3 regions of the Rummeliibacillus sp. G93 genome follow, and region 1 is predicted to be linked to each of the others. Evidence: riboswitches for the same ligand, from Rfam matches in the RefSeq annotation. Region 1 holds a riboswitch; each other region holds the start of a gene.
The links. Region 1 has a riboswitch for lysine ahead of M2M59_RS15945 (transporter substrate-binding domain-containing protein). Riboswitches for the same ligand answer to the same signal wherever they lie in the genome.
Positions count from the first base shown of each region.

Region 2: linked by a shared signal. The riboswitch ahead of M2M59_RS00705 (amino acid permease) and the one ahead of M2M59_RS15945 (transporter substrate-binding domain-containing protein) in region 1 are both predicted to bind lysine.
Region 3: linked by a shared signal. The riboswitch ahead of dapA (4-hydroxy-tetrahydrodipicolinate synthase) and the one ahead of M2M59_RS15945 (transporter substrate-binding domain-containing protein) in region 1 are both predicted to bind lysine.

Region 1 is NZ_CP097314.1:3,144,315-3,148,604, reverse strand. Features, by position in the region: gene M2M59_RS15955 (L-aspartate--L-methionine ligase LdmS) at 1-525, shown strand, start outside; gene M2M59_RS15950 (hypothetical protein) at 735-2,189, shown strand; lysine riboswitch at 2,286-2,472, shown strand; gene M2M59_RS15945 (transporter substrate-binding domain-containing protein) at 2,576-3,427, shown strand; gene M2M59_RS15940 (amino acid ABC transporter permease) at 3,591-4,290, shown strand, end outside.
Region 2 is NZ_CP097314.1:136,197-140,486, reverse strand. Features, by position in the region: gene M2M59_RS00710 (xanthine phosphoribosyltransferase) at 1-473, opposite strand, end outside; purine riboswitch at 602-703, opposite strand; gene M2M59_RS00705 (amino acid permease) at 908-2,419, opposite strand; lysine riboswitch at 2,560-2,739, opposite strand; gene M2M59_RS00700 (CynX/NimT family MFS transporter) at 2,934-4,145, shown strand; gene M2M59_RS00695 (nitric oxide synthase oxygenase) at 4,207-4,290, opposite strand, start outside.
Region 3 is NZ_CP097314.1:2,602,885-2,607,174, reverse strand. Features, by position in the region: gene M2M59_RS13155 (hypothetical protein) at 1-66, shown strand, start outside; gene M2M59_RS13150 (cupin domain-containing protein) at 216-743, opposite strand; gene dapA (4-hydroxy-tetrahydrodipicolinate synthase) at 806-1,702, opposite strand; lysine riboswitch at 1,812-1,992, opposite strand; gene M2M59_RS13140 (YsnF/AvaK domain-containing protein) at 2,080-3,108, opposite strand; gene M2M59_RS13135 (D-glycero-alpha-D-manno-heptose-1,7-bisphosphate 7-phosphatase) at 3,277-3,798, shown strand; gene M2M59_RS13130 (NADH-dependent flavin oxidoreductase) at 4,120-4,290, shown strand, end outside.

The DNA.
Region 1 (4,290 bases):
GAAAATTATTGCTGCCAATACCTTTATTCTAAGGAACTAGGGATAAAATTTATTGGTGCATCAAAGCAAATTACAGATGACAACGGAAAGTACAGTGGTAATGTGCTAGTAGAAAATGTACCGGAAGAAATCATTCAGGCAGGTCGAGAAATTATGGACTGTGGCGTAGAAAAAGGGTTTATCGGTGTAGCGGGGTTTGACCTTGTAATAACAAAGAATGGGCAAGTAAAAGCTATCGACTTGAACTTTAGACAGAATGGTTCTACATCCATGTTATTGCTGCACGAACAACTTGGAAAGCCGGTAAACAAGTTTTTAGCTTACCGATCAAATGATCAACGTGATGCATTCTATACAGCGATAAAAGAGTATGTAGAAAAAGGCGTACTATTCCCATTAGCCTACTATGATGGAGATTATTTCGAGCAAAAAATACCATCAAGATTTACCGGAGTCTGGTATGCAGATTCAATCGAAGAAATTGAACGGTATGAAAAAGAACTTATGGAAAAAAATGTTTTATAAAACGGACCAGAGGATTAAATCCTCTGGCTTTTTTTTGATTTGATTAAGCCCAAACGTATTATTTATGGTAGAATTTTTTAGTAGTAGCACTGTAAAATTAACAAAGAAGATCCTACTTTTAGTAGAAAGAGAACTTTTATTATAGATGAACAATAATAACCAATTGATAATTAGATATAGAAAATTAAATGAATATGGGGAGAAAACCAATGAAGAGCTGGGAATTTATATTACGCGATTATATGATTGGACGTCCAGTCATTGCTATTCAGTACGATGAGGACGATCCAACAGTTGGAGAAATTGTTGACTTAAATAGAGAGCTTCCTTATGGGCAAATTGAAGTAACAGAAGACGGAAAATTAGCATCACTTTTAATTGAAATGGAAGACATCCTGGAACACAATGATGTGTCACTTGATGAGTATGAAGAATTAACCCAAGAGGATTTAATGGGAATTGCGGAAGATTTTATAGATGAATTCTATCAAAAGGATCTTACTTTCCGCAGTATTTCTGAATGGAATGGTGAATCATACTTGTTAACGTTTGAAGCAAAAGATGTTGCACTAAATCTATTCTTGCCTAATTCAGGTGTGACGTTAGAAATAAATAAACAAGGTTTTATCCTGTCGGCTACTTTTAATCAGTCATATTATCAGTTAGCCTATCCAGATATTCAGATTTCTGCTGAAGATGCTAAGGAAATTCTTTTTGAACAACCGCTTGTCGAACTTGCGATTACAGACTTGAATGGGGAATTACAGCTTCTCTACAAACCAAAAAGCGGGACTTTTAGAGTACATGTAGACGGTAGTCTCCAATACGAAGAAGATTTTATGGAATATGGGGAGCAAAATGCGAATTCCTTTGAGCCCGTTACAGTAACCGAGAGCGTAAAGACATTGCTTGGTGTAACTGATGATATGCAATTGATTGAGGACGGGGCGAATCGTTTTTGGTATACAGGCAATTCGAAAAACATCGATGAAGAAGAACCTGTTATTAAAATTGAAAACATAGATTCTATGTTTATGGAATACGAATCGCTGGTAGAGTGGGAAGAGCAGAAAGAAGAACTGCCAGAAGCTACATTAGCTAATAAAGCAAAAATGTTCCTAGAGGCGATTGTGGGGGATGTCCATGAAAAGTACCTGTTAGAAGTACAGCAAGGGGAAATGGAGTATTCGTCATATGGCATAATAACAGAAGAAGACTTGTCAGAAGAGGAACGACAATTCTTTGAAGAGTTGGAGTTAGAAGAAGAGGATGAGTTTGACGCAGACTTTGACTTTGAGCCATATACAACATTTTCATTTATAAGACAGCATAAGGGTGTCCTATTAAGTGATTACACCATTCATATCAATGTAGGGAAATATACGGGGATTATTCGTGAATGTTCGCTGCTGTTGCCAAACGAAGGGAAGTTAAATACCCTGGACATTGTACCAGTCCTGCCTTTAGAGGAAGCCGACGCTAAATTTAAAGAACAGCTGGAAATGCATCTTGCACGAACTGAGGTCAATGATGAAGAAGATGAAGACCTAATAATATACGATTTGACTTATGAAGCAGAATTTCCAGTTGGAAAAGAAATCATGGCTATTAATGCTATGAGCGGGGAAGTCTATTATGCAGAAGAAGAATATGAGGAAGATTGATGGATAGAATCTTTTAAATTGTTGAAATATTATTGACATACATTCCATCCCTATTGTAGACTGTTTAAAACATAACTAAATATAGCCTCACTTATACGGTGAGGTAGAGGCGCAGTATTTATTAGTTCTTAGTGGAGTTAGAGAAAGCGATGAGTCTAAGAAGAAGGAAATATTGCCGAAGTGTGTAACAAGTTTCTCATTGTTGCATGCTGGGTCTGCAGTGAATAACTGCAGGACTGTCTCAATAAATTTCTATGGTTTATTGAGTTGTGCTATCTCAAATTGGGATATAAGTAGAGGATTTAGGACTAGAATTACGTAGCCCTGAGTTCAACTCGGGTCTATAATTCTAGTCTTTTTTATTTAGAAAAAAGGGAGAGATCAATATGAAAAAAATAGGAACACTGTTATCAAGTATTTTACTAATTGCTGTGTTAATTTTAACAGGGTGTAGTTCTAAAGAATCAGGTGATGCAAAGTCTTCAGGCAGCAAAGGAAGCGACACATTTACAGTCGGCATGGAAGCAGGTTATCCGCCATTTAACTGGACGCAAGGTGACGATTCTAATGGTGCGGTTGCCATTCAAGGGAACGCTGAGTATGCAGGTGGGTATGATGTTCAAATTGCCAAAAAAATTGCAGATGGCTTAGGGAAAAAACTTGTTATTTCTAAAATGGAATGGGACGGTTTAGTGCCAGCTTTAGCTTCAGGTAAGATAGATGCAATTATTGCAGGAATGTCTCCTACTGAAGAACGCAAAAAGACAATCGACTTCTCTGACAATTACTACACATCTCATCTAGTGATGGTCGTTAAAAAAGGAAGTAAATATGAAAACGCCACTTCAATTGAAGATTTTAAAGGGGCAAGAGTAACAGCTCAATTAAATACATTCCACTACACAGTTATTGATCAAATTCCAGGCGTAAAAAAACAAACAGCAACGGATAATTTCTCCGCTATGCGTGTGGCTTTACAAGCAGGCAAGATGGATGCATATGTTTCAGAGAAACCAGAAGCAGTATCGGCAACTTCTGCCAATGATCAATTTAAAATGGTTGAATTTAGCGAAGGTAAAGGATTTAAAACAGCGGCAGAAGATACACAAACAGCAGTGGGTATTCCGAAAGATAGCAAATTAACAAAGAAAATCAATGAAATACTAAAAGGCATCTCAGAAGAAGAGCGTACAAAAATGATGGATGATGCCATTAAACAACAACCAGCAGCCAAATAATGCAAAAGTTAACTTAGTGAAAGTCCTCTTCAGCTTTCACTAGCTTTGCATCAATTGCGCTTTAACATGTAACATTCACGCCGAAAGGATATGGCATTGATTAAAGCTTGTTATCCGAGAGACATAAGCATCTGTTAAGGCGCTGTTTGGAGGAGGAAAATAGATGAGTTTAGAATGGTTTATAGAAATTATCGTCAATAACTGGCCAATGTTTTTAAGAGGCGCATGGATGACGTTGCTCATTGCGACAGTTGGTACAATTTTTGGCGCCTTAATTGGCTTAATTATCGGTATTATTCATACAATCCCGAAAAGCAAAAGTAGAGTAAAGAGAATATTTTTAAAATGCATAAGCTTCATTTTAACGGTATATGTGGAATTCTTCCGGGGCACCCCGATGATTGTGCAGGCAATGGTCGTATACTTTGGCTCTGACCTGTTATTTCACATTGATATGGACCGTACATTTGCGGCAATGTTCATTGTTTCTGTCAATACAGGGGCTTACATGGCAGAAATCGTACGAGGCGGCATTATTAGCATCGACAATGGACAATTTGAAGCAGCACGCGCGATTGGTATGAATCATTGGAAAACGATGGTGCATGTCGTTTTGCCACAGGTAATGCGCAATATTTTGCCAGCTACAAGCAATCAATACATTATGAATATTAAAGATACATCAGTGTTAAATGTCATCGGTGTTACGGAATTATTCTTCCAAACGAAGACAATAGCAGGCAATAACTTCCGCTACTTTGAGTCATTCTTTGTTGCCTGTATTATTTATCTGATTATGACGATTATAGTGACACAAATATTGAGATATTTCGAAAGAAAACTTGCCGGCAATGCAACATACC
Region 2 (4,290 bases), 240 kb from region 1:
ATACCGCTAATAGTTGCCCCTGCTTGTTCGATAAGATGAATTAAGCCTTTAGCTGCTTCGCCATTAGCTAAAAAATCATCAATGACAAGTACTACATCATCTTCTGTTAAGTAATCTTTTGACACTGTCAGCGTGCTAGTTACTTTCTTAGTGAATGAATATACTTCAGTTGTATATAGGTTATCAATCAACGTCACCGATTTGCTTTTACGTGCAAAGACTACAGGCACTTCTAATAGAAGGCCAGCCATCACAGCTGGTGCTATGCCGGATGATTCGATTGTTAATATTTTTGTAATTCCTTCATTTTTATAAAGCTCCGCGAATTCTTGACCAATTTTTTTCATCAATTGTGGATCAATCTGATGATTTAAGAAAGAATCTACTTTTAAAACTCCCTCTGATATTACTTTACCTTCGTTTACGATTTTATCCTGAAGTGCTTTCAACACGAGGAACTCCCTTCTTTTCATTAGCACTTCGGCTTTTTTACGTACAAAAAAGCCGAAGAACTAATACATCCAATCATCTACGAGTGGAGCAAAGTCCTTCGACTTATTGTCGAAAGTAATAGCAAATAGAATGTAATGAACAAACTACTATTTACTAGATTGCTTCTCATAGTCAGATCATTTACGGTAATCTGGTAGAAACTTGCAGGCCATATCCCTGCTATTATATGAGTGAATGTTATGTAATTTTGATTATCTTTATTATAGCATGTAAAACGTAAAATTCAATATAAATTCTCTTTGTAAGTGTTGGTAAATAACCCAAAACCGAATAAACAGATTAATTATTCTGATAGAAACATTTAAAAAGCGAACATTATGTAAAACGAAACGGCTCAATTCACAACAAAAAAGCTAATCTACCAACGTTGATAGATTAGCCTTCAAGATTTAAATTATTGTACTTGGCGTTTCGTTGTCAGATCTGCCTTTTCTAGACGTACAACCTTTGTTTTGCATTTCAGTTTATGGCCAAACCAGATAACAAGGAAGATTGGCAAGCCAATATAGGATACTAGGATGCCGTACCAATCAATATGGTCGCCTGTAAACGCTGTGTAGTTTTGTCCTAAGATAACAATCGCACAAAGGACAAAGGCAAAAATCGGACCAAACGGGAAAAATTTAGAGCGATAAGGCAACTCTGAGAGATCACGGCCCTGTGCCACAAATGCTTTTCGGAAACGATAATGGCTGGTCGCTATACCAAGCCATGCAATGAAACCGCACATACCAGAAGCGTTTAAAAGCCAGATATACACTGTTCCAGATCCAAAAAATGATGCCAAAAAGGATAAACAAGCCACTGCTACTGTTAAAACAAGTGCTGCAACAGGAACACCTCGGTTGTTTAGCTTTTTGAAAATCTTCGGTGCATTACCTTCCACTGCTAATTCACGTAATGTACGAGATGCTGCATATAACCCTGAGTTGCCGGCTGAAAGAATCGCCGTAAGAATAACTGCGTTCATCACAGAAGCAGCAAAGGCAATGCCTGCATTTTCAAATATTAATGTAAAAGGACTTACTGCCACGTCATCGCTATTTGCTAAACGTGCATCCGTATAAGGAATTAATAAGCCAATCGCTAAGATAGCTAAAACATAAAACAATAGAATTCGCCAAAAGACCGAGCGCACAGCCTGTGGGATTGTTTTTTCAGGATTTTCCGTTTCACCAGCTGTAATCCCAAGCAATTCTGTCCCTTGGAAGGAGAAGCCTGCAGCTAAGAAAATGCCTAATGTAGCAAAAAATCCACCATGGAAAGGCGCGTCGCCTTTAAAGAAATTAGTAAATCCGACCGGAGCATGTCCGCCGAGAATACCAAAAATCATTAAGAAACTAATGATGATAAATATAATAATTGTTGCCACTTTAATAAGCGCAAACCAATATTCGCTTTCGCCAAAACTTTTCACTGACAAAAAGTTTAAAGTAAAGATAATTATAAGAAATGCAGCACTCCAAATAAATGAAGGAGTGTGCGGGAACCAATATTTCATAACAATCGCTACAGCTGAAATTTCAGCTGCAATCGTTACTGCCCAGTTGTACCAATAATTCCAACCAAGCGCGAATCCTAATGAAGGATCAACAAATTTGGAAGCATACGTGCTGAATGATCCTGATACAGGCATATAAGCGGCCATTTCCCCTAAACTTGTCATAAGGAAAAATACCATTACACCAATTAGGCCATAAGCTAACAGTGCTCCTCCGGGCCCTGCTGCTGCAACCGAGTTGCCGCTTGCTAGAAGTAGGCCTGTACCGATTGTACCGCCAAGTGAAATCATGGAAATATGGCGGCTTTTTAAGCTGCGTTTCAGTTTCTGTTGTGTATTTGAATGAGAATCATGTTTAATGTTTGTTCGTATTCCTGCATTTGTATGTGTTTCTACTCTATTCATAACTCTCCTCTTTCCGTTTTTCATTGCAAGAAAAGGTCGAGCTGAAGGTATTCTTCGCAGCTGTCTATAACAGCTAAAATTTAAATAAAAAAGCCATCACATATATAACTGAGATGGCGTCCGAATTCCCCATCAACCTTGATCAAGATAGCTCAACACGCCGACATTGGCGTGACAGTTCTGCACCTTTCGATAGCAGCCCCAGCACTAGCAATAAAAAGCTTGCTTGTACTTCGGCAATATTCCCTTTTTAATCGAGTCCTAAACGCTTTCTCGCCTCGTCGATTATACTCATGAATACCGCGACCTCTACCTCATCTATTGGATGAGGCATGCAATATATAGTTTTAAGTTACCTACATTGTAATATATTAAGCACATGACTACAAGGGTAAATAGAAAATTACTATATTTTAGAAAGAAGGGGACATGTTTTGTAAAACAAATATTGATAAAGCAAAATGATTCCTGTACGTTTTTAATATCTATTAAAAATTCAAAAGGAGGATTTCCTTTGGCTTCAGAACAAGCTACGAACCGAAACAAGAAGCTGTCATGGGACAAAAAAACATGGCTTTTAGTGCTCGGTATTATCTTTATCGCCACAACTTTGCGATCCCCTCTCACTGCTGTTGGCCCTATTATTGCAGATATTAAAGAAGGGCTCACTATATCAAATGTGTGGGCGGGATTGATTACAACTATCCCCTTGCTTGCATTTGCAGTTATTTCACCATTTGTCCCTAAAATTTCACAGCGTGTTGGATTTGAAAGAACATTGTTATCAGCCTTAATACTTTTGGCTATAGGTATCTTAATGCGTTCAGCGGGCAGTATCTTTTTCTTGTTCTTTGGAACGATTATCATCGGAGTTGCTATTTCATTTGGCAATGTCCTCTTGCCTGCTCTTATTAAATTAAAGTTTCCTCTTCAAGTAGGATTATTAACAGCACTTTATTCTGTTTCCATGAACCTATCCGCCAGTATAGCAGCGGGCGTGAGCAATCCAATAGCAGAAACAACAATCGGATGGAAGGGAGCTCTTGCCTGTTGGGGTATTCTGGCCATTCTCGCTATCATAGTATGGTTACCGCAGCTGCAGAATCATGTGAAGGTGACAAACAACAATGAACCTTCTCAACGCACTAAACCTATGTGGAAGTATCCTCTTACTTGGGCTATCACCTTCACGATGGGGCTACAATCCCTGTTGTTTTATACGACGGCTACTTGGATTCCAGGGCTGCTTGAAACCCAAGGCATGAGCCCGAGCAAAGCGGGATGGATGTTTTCTATTCTACAGATAGCACAATTGCCAATGACTTTTTTAACCCCGATTCTTGCAGGTAAAAAAGCTGACCAAAGACCGCTCGTTGCATTATTGTCACTTTTTTACTTTGCAGGCTTCGTAGGTATATTTATGAATTGGACAGAGCTTACATTGTTATGGATGTTAATGATTGGATTCGCTGGAGGGGCATCCTTTAGTCTTTCTATGATGCTTTTCTCTCTTCGTTCACGCAACGCTCAAGAAGCAGCTGAACTTTCAGGCACCGCACAATCCATCGGGTATTTGCTCGCTGCAGTAGGACCTGTACTATACGGTTTTATCCATGATAGCTTTAATAGTTGGCATGCTGCGAACAGCTTATATCTTATTGTCACAGTCCTTTTGTTCGTCTTTGCATTCATTTCTGCTAAAGACCGATTTGTAACGAAAGAATAATAGCAAAAGCGCCATTAGCTTTTAGCTAATGAGCGCTTTTTCATTCTTATTCTTCTCTGCTTTATCTGTCTCCCAACCCTTTGAAAGGTGATGGCCGATACATATAAGATGGAGTGTTTTTTTTATTTTTATACGGTTTATGGAA
Region 3 (4,290 bases), 540 kb from region 1:
TATACCGTGAAAAAAGGACGTTATAGCATTACTGGAGAAATGATTATTACAGCTACTTTGAAATAAACGCTTTCATTAATTAAATTAGTAGAAAAGGAGAATCTTGCGCAAAAAGATTCTCCTTTTCTTATGTTCAAAATTTAAAAGGAAGAATCACTCTTTATACAGAAAAAGCAGCCTCCCCATAAGGCGAAAGCTGCTTGTTTAATGCTTTTTTATTGGGGTTCCTCCGCTTCGGCGATTGCTTTGGTTTGATGGACCGTGCCACTTGGATGGTTAGGAGGTGCATAGATTGAATACAGCTTAATTGGTTTGTTGCCTGTATTCGTCAGATTATGCCATGTACCAGCTGGAACAAAAAAGACATAATTATCCCGCACTGGTTGCTGGAAGTCTAAGAACTGTTTATTTTTGCCCATTTGTACAAGGCCTTCGCCTTCTTCAATGCGAATAAACTGGTCCGTATGCGGATGAATCTCCAAACCAATATCTCCTCCGACTGGAATGCTCATCAGAGTAAGCTGCAAATGCTCACCGGTCCACAGCGCTGTGCGATAGTTCGTATTTTGTTTTGTTGCTGTGTCTATATTGACAGCAAAAGGTGCTGGGCCATAATCTCTTAAATAAACACTATTCGGACTTTGGTAGGTTTGCTGGTATTGATTTTGAAACTGGTAAGGGGAGGGGCTATTCGGATAATAGTGGTGGGTTGTTCCGCAAGATGGACAATGATAGTGATACAAAACATCATTCCTTTTTTTACTATACTGTACGCTTCTTGCGGAACTTTGGTGCCTATTTTAAGTTAGCTTCTTAAAGCTGTGTCTTCTTTACATACAGACTGCAATAGATGCTGCAACTCAGTAGTTTCTTCTTCATTAAGGGGTATTAAAGGCAAACGTACACCGCCTACTGCTATTCCTCTCAAATTCAGAGCAGCTTTTACAGGGCAAGGGTTAGGTGCGCTAAATAATCCTTTGAATACAGGGAGGAGTCTACGATGATCTGCCGCAGCTTCCGTCACATCCCCGTTTTTAAACTTTTCCATCATCGCTTGCATTTCATTTCCAATTATATGGGAGGATACGGAAATAACGCCAGTAGCACCAATCGATAGAGATGGCAGTGTTAAATGGTCTTCTCCTGTATAGACACTGAAGTCATTGGGTGTTTGCGTAATGAGTTCAGCCATTGCATCCAAGTTTCCGCTCGCATCTTTGATGGACACGATGTTATTAATCGCGGCAAGGCGAGTGACTGTTTCAACGGATAGATTGACAACACTTCTTCCAGGGATATTGTAGAGAATGATTGGTAGCTGTGTTGATTCCGCAATTGCTTTGAAGTGCTGATAAAGGCCCTCTTGTGATGGTTTATTATAGTAAGGTGCAACAAGCATAATTCCATCCACACCTATGTCTTCAGCAGACTTAGTCAGTTCAATGGATGCCCTTGTATTATTAGATCCTGTGCCTGCAATAACAGGAATCCTATGGTTTACTTCATCTACGACAAATTGAAATAAACTGATTTTCTCTGCTGTTGTAAGTGTAGGGGATTCACCTGTAGTACCAGCTATCACAATCCCATCTGAGCCGTTTTCGATAAGATAATTAATCAGCTCACGAGTAGCTCTAAAGTCAATATTTCCTTGTTGGTCAAATGGGGTCACCATCGCCGTTATAATTCTTCCAAAATTCATTGCTTCTCCACTTCCTTTTCATTTTTTGGAGAAGGGCAGTATAGAAAATAACGCAAAAAAAGCAGCAACGTGACTACGTTGCTGCGAGAATTCATAAAGTCATCTCCATGCGTACGATAGCCCTCCATATAGTTTCCTACATGACAGTCCTGTGTTTATTCAACAGCAGGCCCAGCAATAGAGAAATATGAGTTTCTCTAAGCTTCGGCAAATTCCCCTTTCCACTGCAGTAGTCGGATCTCATCATCCTCTTGCAGCTTACTCATGGTTTTTGCGCCTCTATCCTTATTTCAAAAGATATTGAAATAAGTGAATATTCAATTACAGAAAGTATAGCAGTCTAGCTATGCTTTTACAAGATAGAAAGCCAAATATTATTATATTTCTCTGTTTTTAATATCGGCATTCATATTGCCAGCTGTAAGCGTATCATCAAGATTGTTCTTTTTAAGGTCATTATCGTTTTGATTTGCAGGATCGTACAATTCTTGCTCTGTAATAGCACCACGATTTGCATCATCTACATCGCTATCTGTGACAGAAGCATCACCAGTCGTTTCAATGCGTGCTTCCTCGCGTTTTAGATTATCAGTGACTTGTTCTGTTTCGGTCACTTGTTTTTTACCAATGACTACTTCTTCGTTTACCACTGGTTTTTTCGTCACTTCAATTTGTTCTTCGACGATTGGAATACGGATGGTGTCATCTTCACCCATTGGAGCATAAGCATCTGTAGTGGCAGCTGCTTCATCAGTAACTTTTCGTCTTTCTACATACACTTCATCATGTGTGACAGGTACATTGACTGTTTGTGGTTCTTCCACAACATCTTTGTGAACTTCAACTTCACCAGTTTGTACTTGGTCTTTTTCTACATCAAGTTGTTCTTTGCGCAACTTTAATGTTTGCTCATCTGCTACTGTATTATTAACATCCACTGTATCATTAGGAGCTACTGTGGTATCAAGACCTACATTTGCCTCTTGGTTGTCTACTGGTGTTAGTGGGTCAGCAGTGCCTAAAAGGGCATCATCTTCTTTGTTTGCTAAAAGTAGAATACGGCCATCGTTAATATCGCGTTCGTAGCGACGAGCAGATTCTTCATCAAAGCCAAGTGTTAAGAAATATTCGTAATAAGATGCATGGTCCACATCTGTGTGGAAATCACCTTTAAATACTGCTGCTAGGCGATCGAAGAAACCTTCATCTTCTTCCATATTGCGACCGCCAACATCTTCTGTTAGTACGCCTGTTTCATTTTTTACGACTGATGGAGCAGAAGGGAAGTTTGTTGTATTAAGTGCAATTGAGAAATCGTCAGTTGCATATCCTTTTTGGCGATATTCATCAATAGCTTTAATCACTTCCGCGCTTGAGTTATAAATTCCTAATACTTTTTTATCCATGTGTATTACCTCCATTATTTGTTTCATTTTTTTGATATGCGATTACAACATAAATATACCCGAATCTCTTTCATCGAAACGCTTAAGCATAAAAGAATGTTTGTTTTAGAATTAGTAAAATGTGACAATGATGAAGAAGATAAACGCTAAAGAAAGGTGCTTATATATATGAAAAAAGCCGTATTTTTAGATCGTGATGGGGTCATTAATGAGGTACTAACCAAGCGGGTAAAGTTTGTGAACAAACCGAAAGATTTATATTTCTTGCCAGGTGTTCCTGAAGCCATAAAAAAATTGAATGCCTATTTTGATTTTGTGTTTGTGGTCACCAATCAGGGCGGTGTAGGTCTTGGATATATGAAAGAATCGGAATTGAAAAAAATCCACTTGCATATGATTGAGGAGTTAAAGAAACAGGGAGCCCATGTGGATGAGGCAGTCTATTGTCCACATAAACCAAAAGCTGGTTGTGCTTGCCGGAAGCCTAACAGCAAGTTAATTGAAGACCTAGCAACAAAATATGAAGTTGACTTATCAAAATCCTTTATGGTTGGTGATACCGATACAGATATAATGGCGGGGAAGAAAGCAGGGACGAAAACAGTTTATTTAGGTGAACGCAATCCACTAGCCGATGCAGTATGTAATGACTTGAGCGAAGCGGCAGAATGGATTATAACACATCAGTAATTCCATGTTAGGAGACTAAGAGGGCGGGAGAAATTGAATTGCAGTTGTTTTTCAACGAAATAGCTATATTGAAGTTGGATCAGCGAAGACAACTCAGGGCTTACCACTACTCTTAGCAAAACGCAGCTATTCCCACTTCATCTCCACATCAAATTAGTATCTTTAAAATATACAAATCAGGGTTTTTCAGTAACCACAAAACTATTGGAGAACGTGAACTAGTAAGAGGGGCCTTCCCAGAAAGTTTCAATTCTTTGACACATGATTACTTGCAGAATACGATAAATTAGTGAAGAAATAAAAAATAGGAGGTCAATATGTATGGCAGATTTATTTGAAGAATATACCTTGAAAAACGGAGTAGCATTGCGCAACAGAGTCGTAATGGCACCAATGACGAACTACTCTGGCAATGCCGATGGAACCGTTACTGATGCGGAGGTTGCTTATTATGCACGCCGTTCAGAAGGCGTCGGTATGATTGTGACAGCC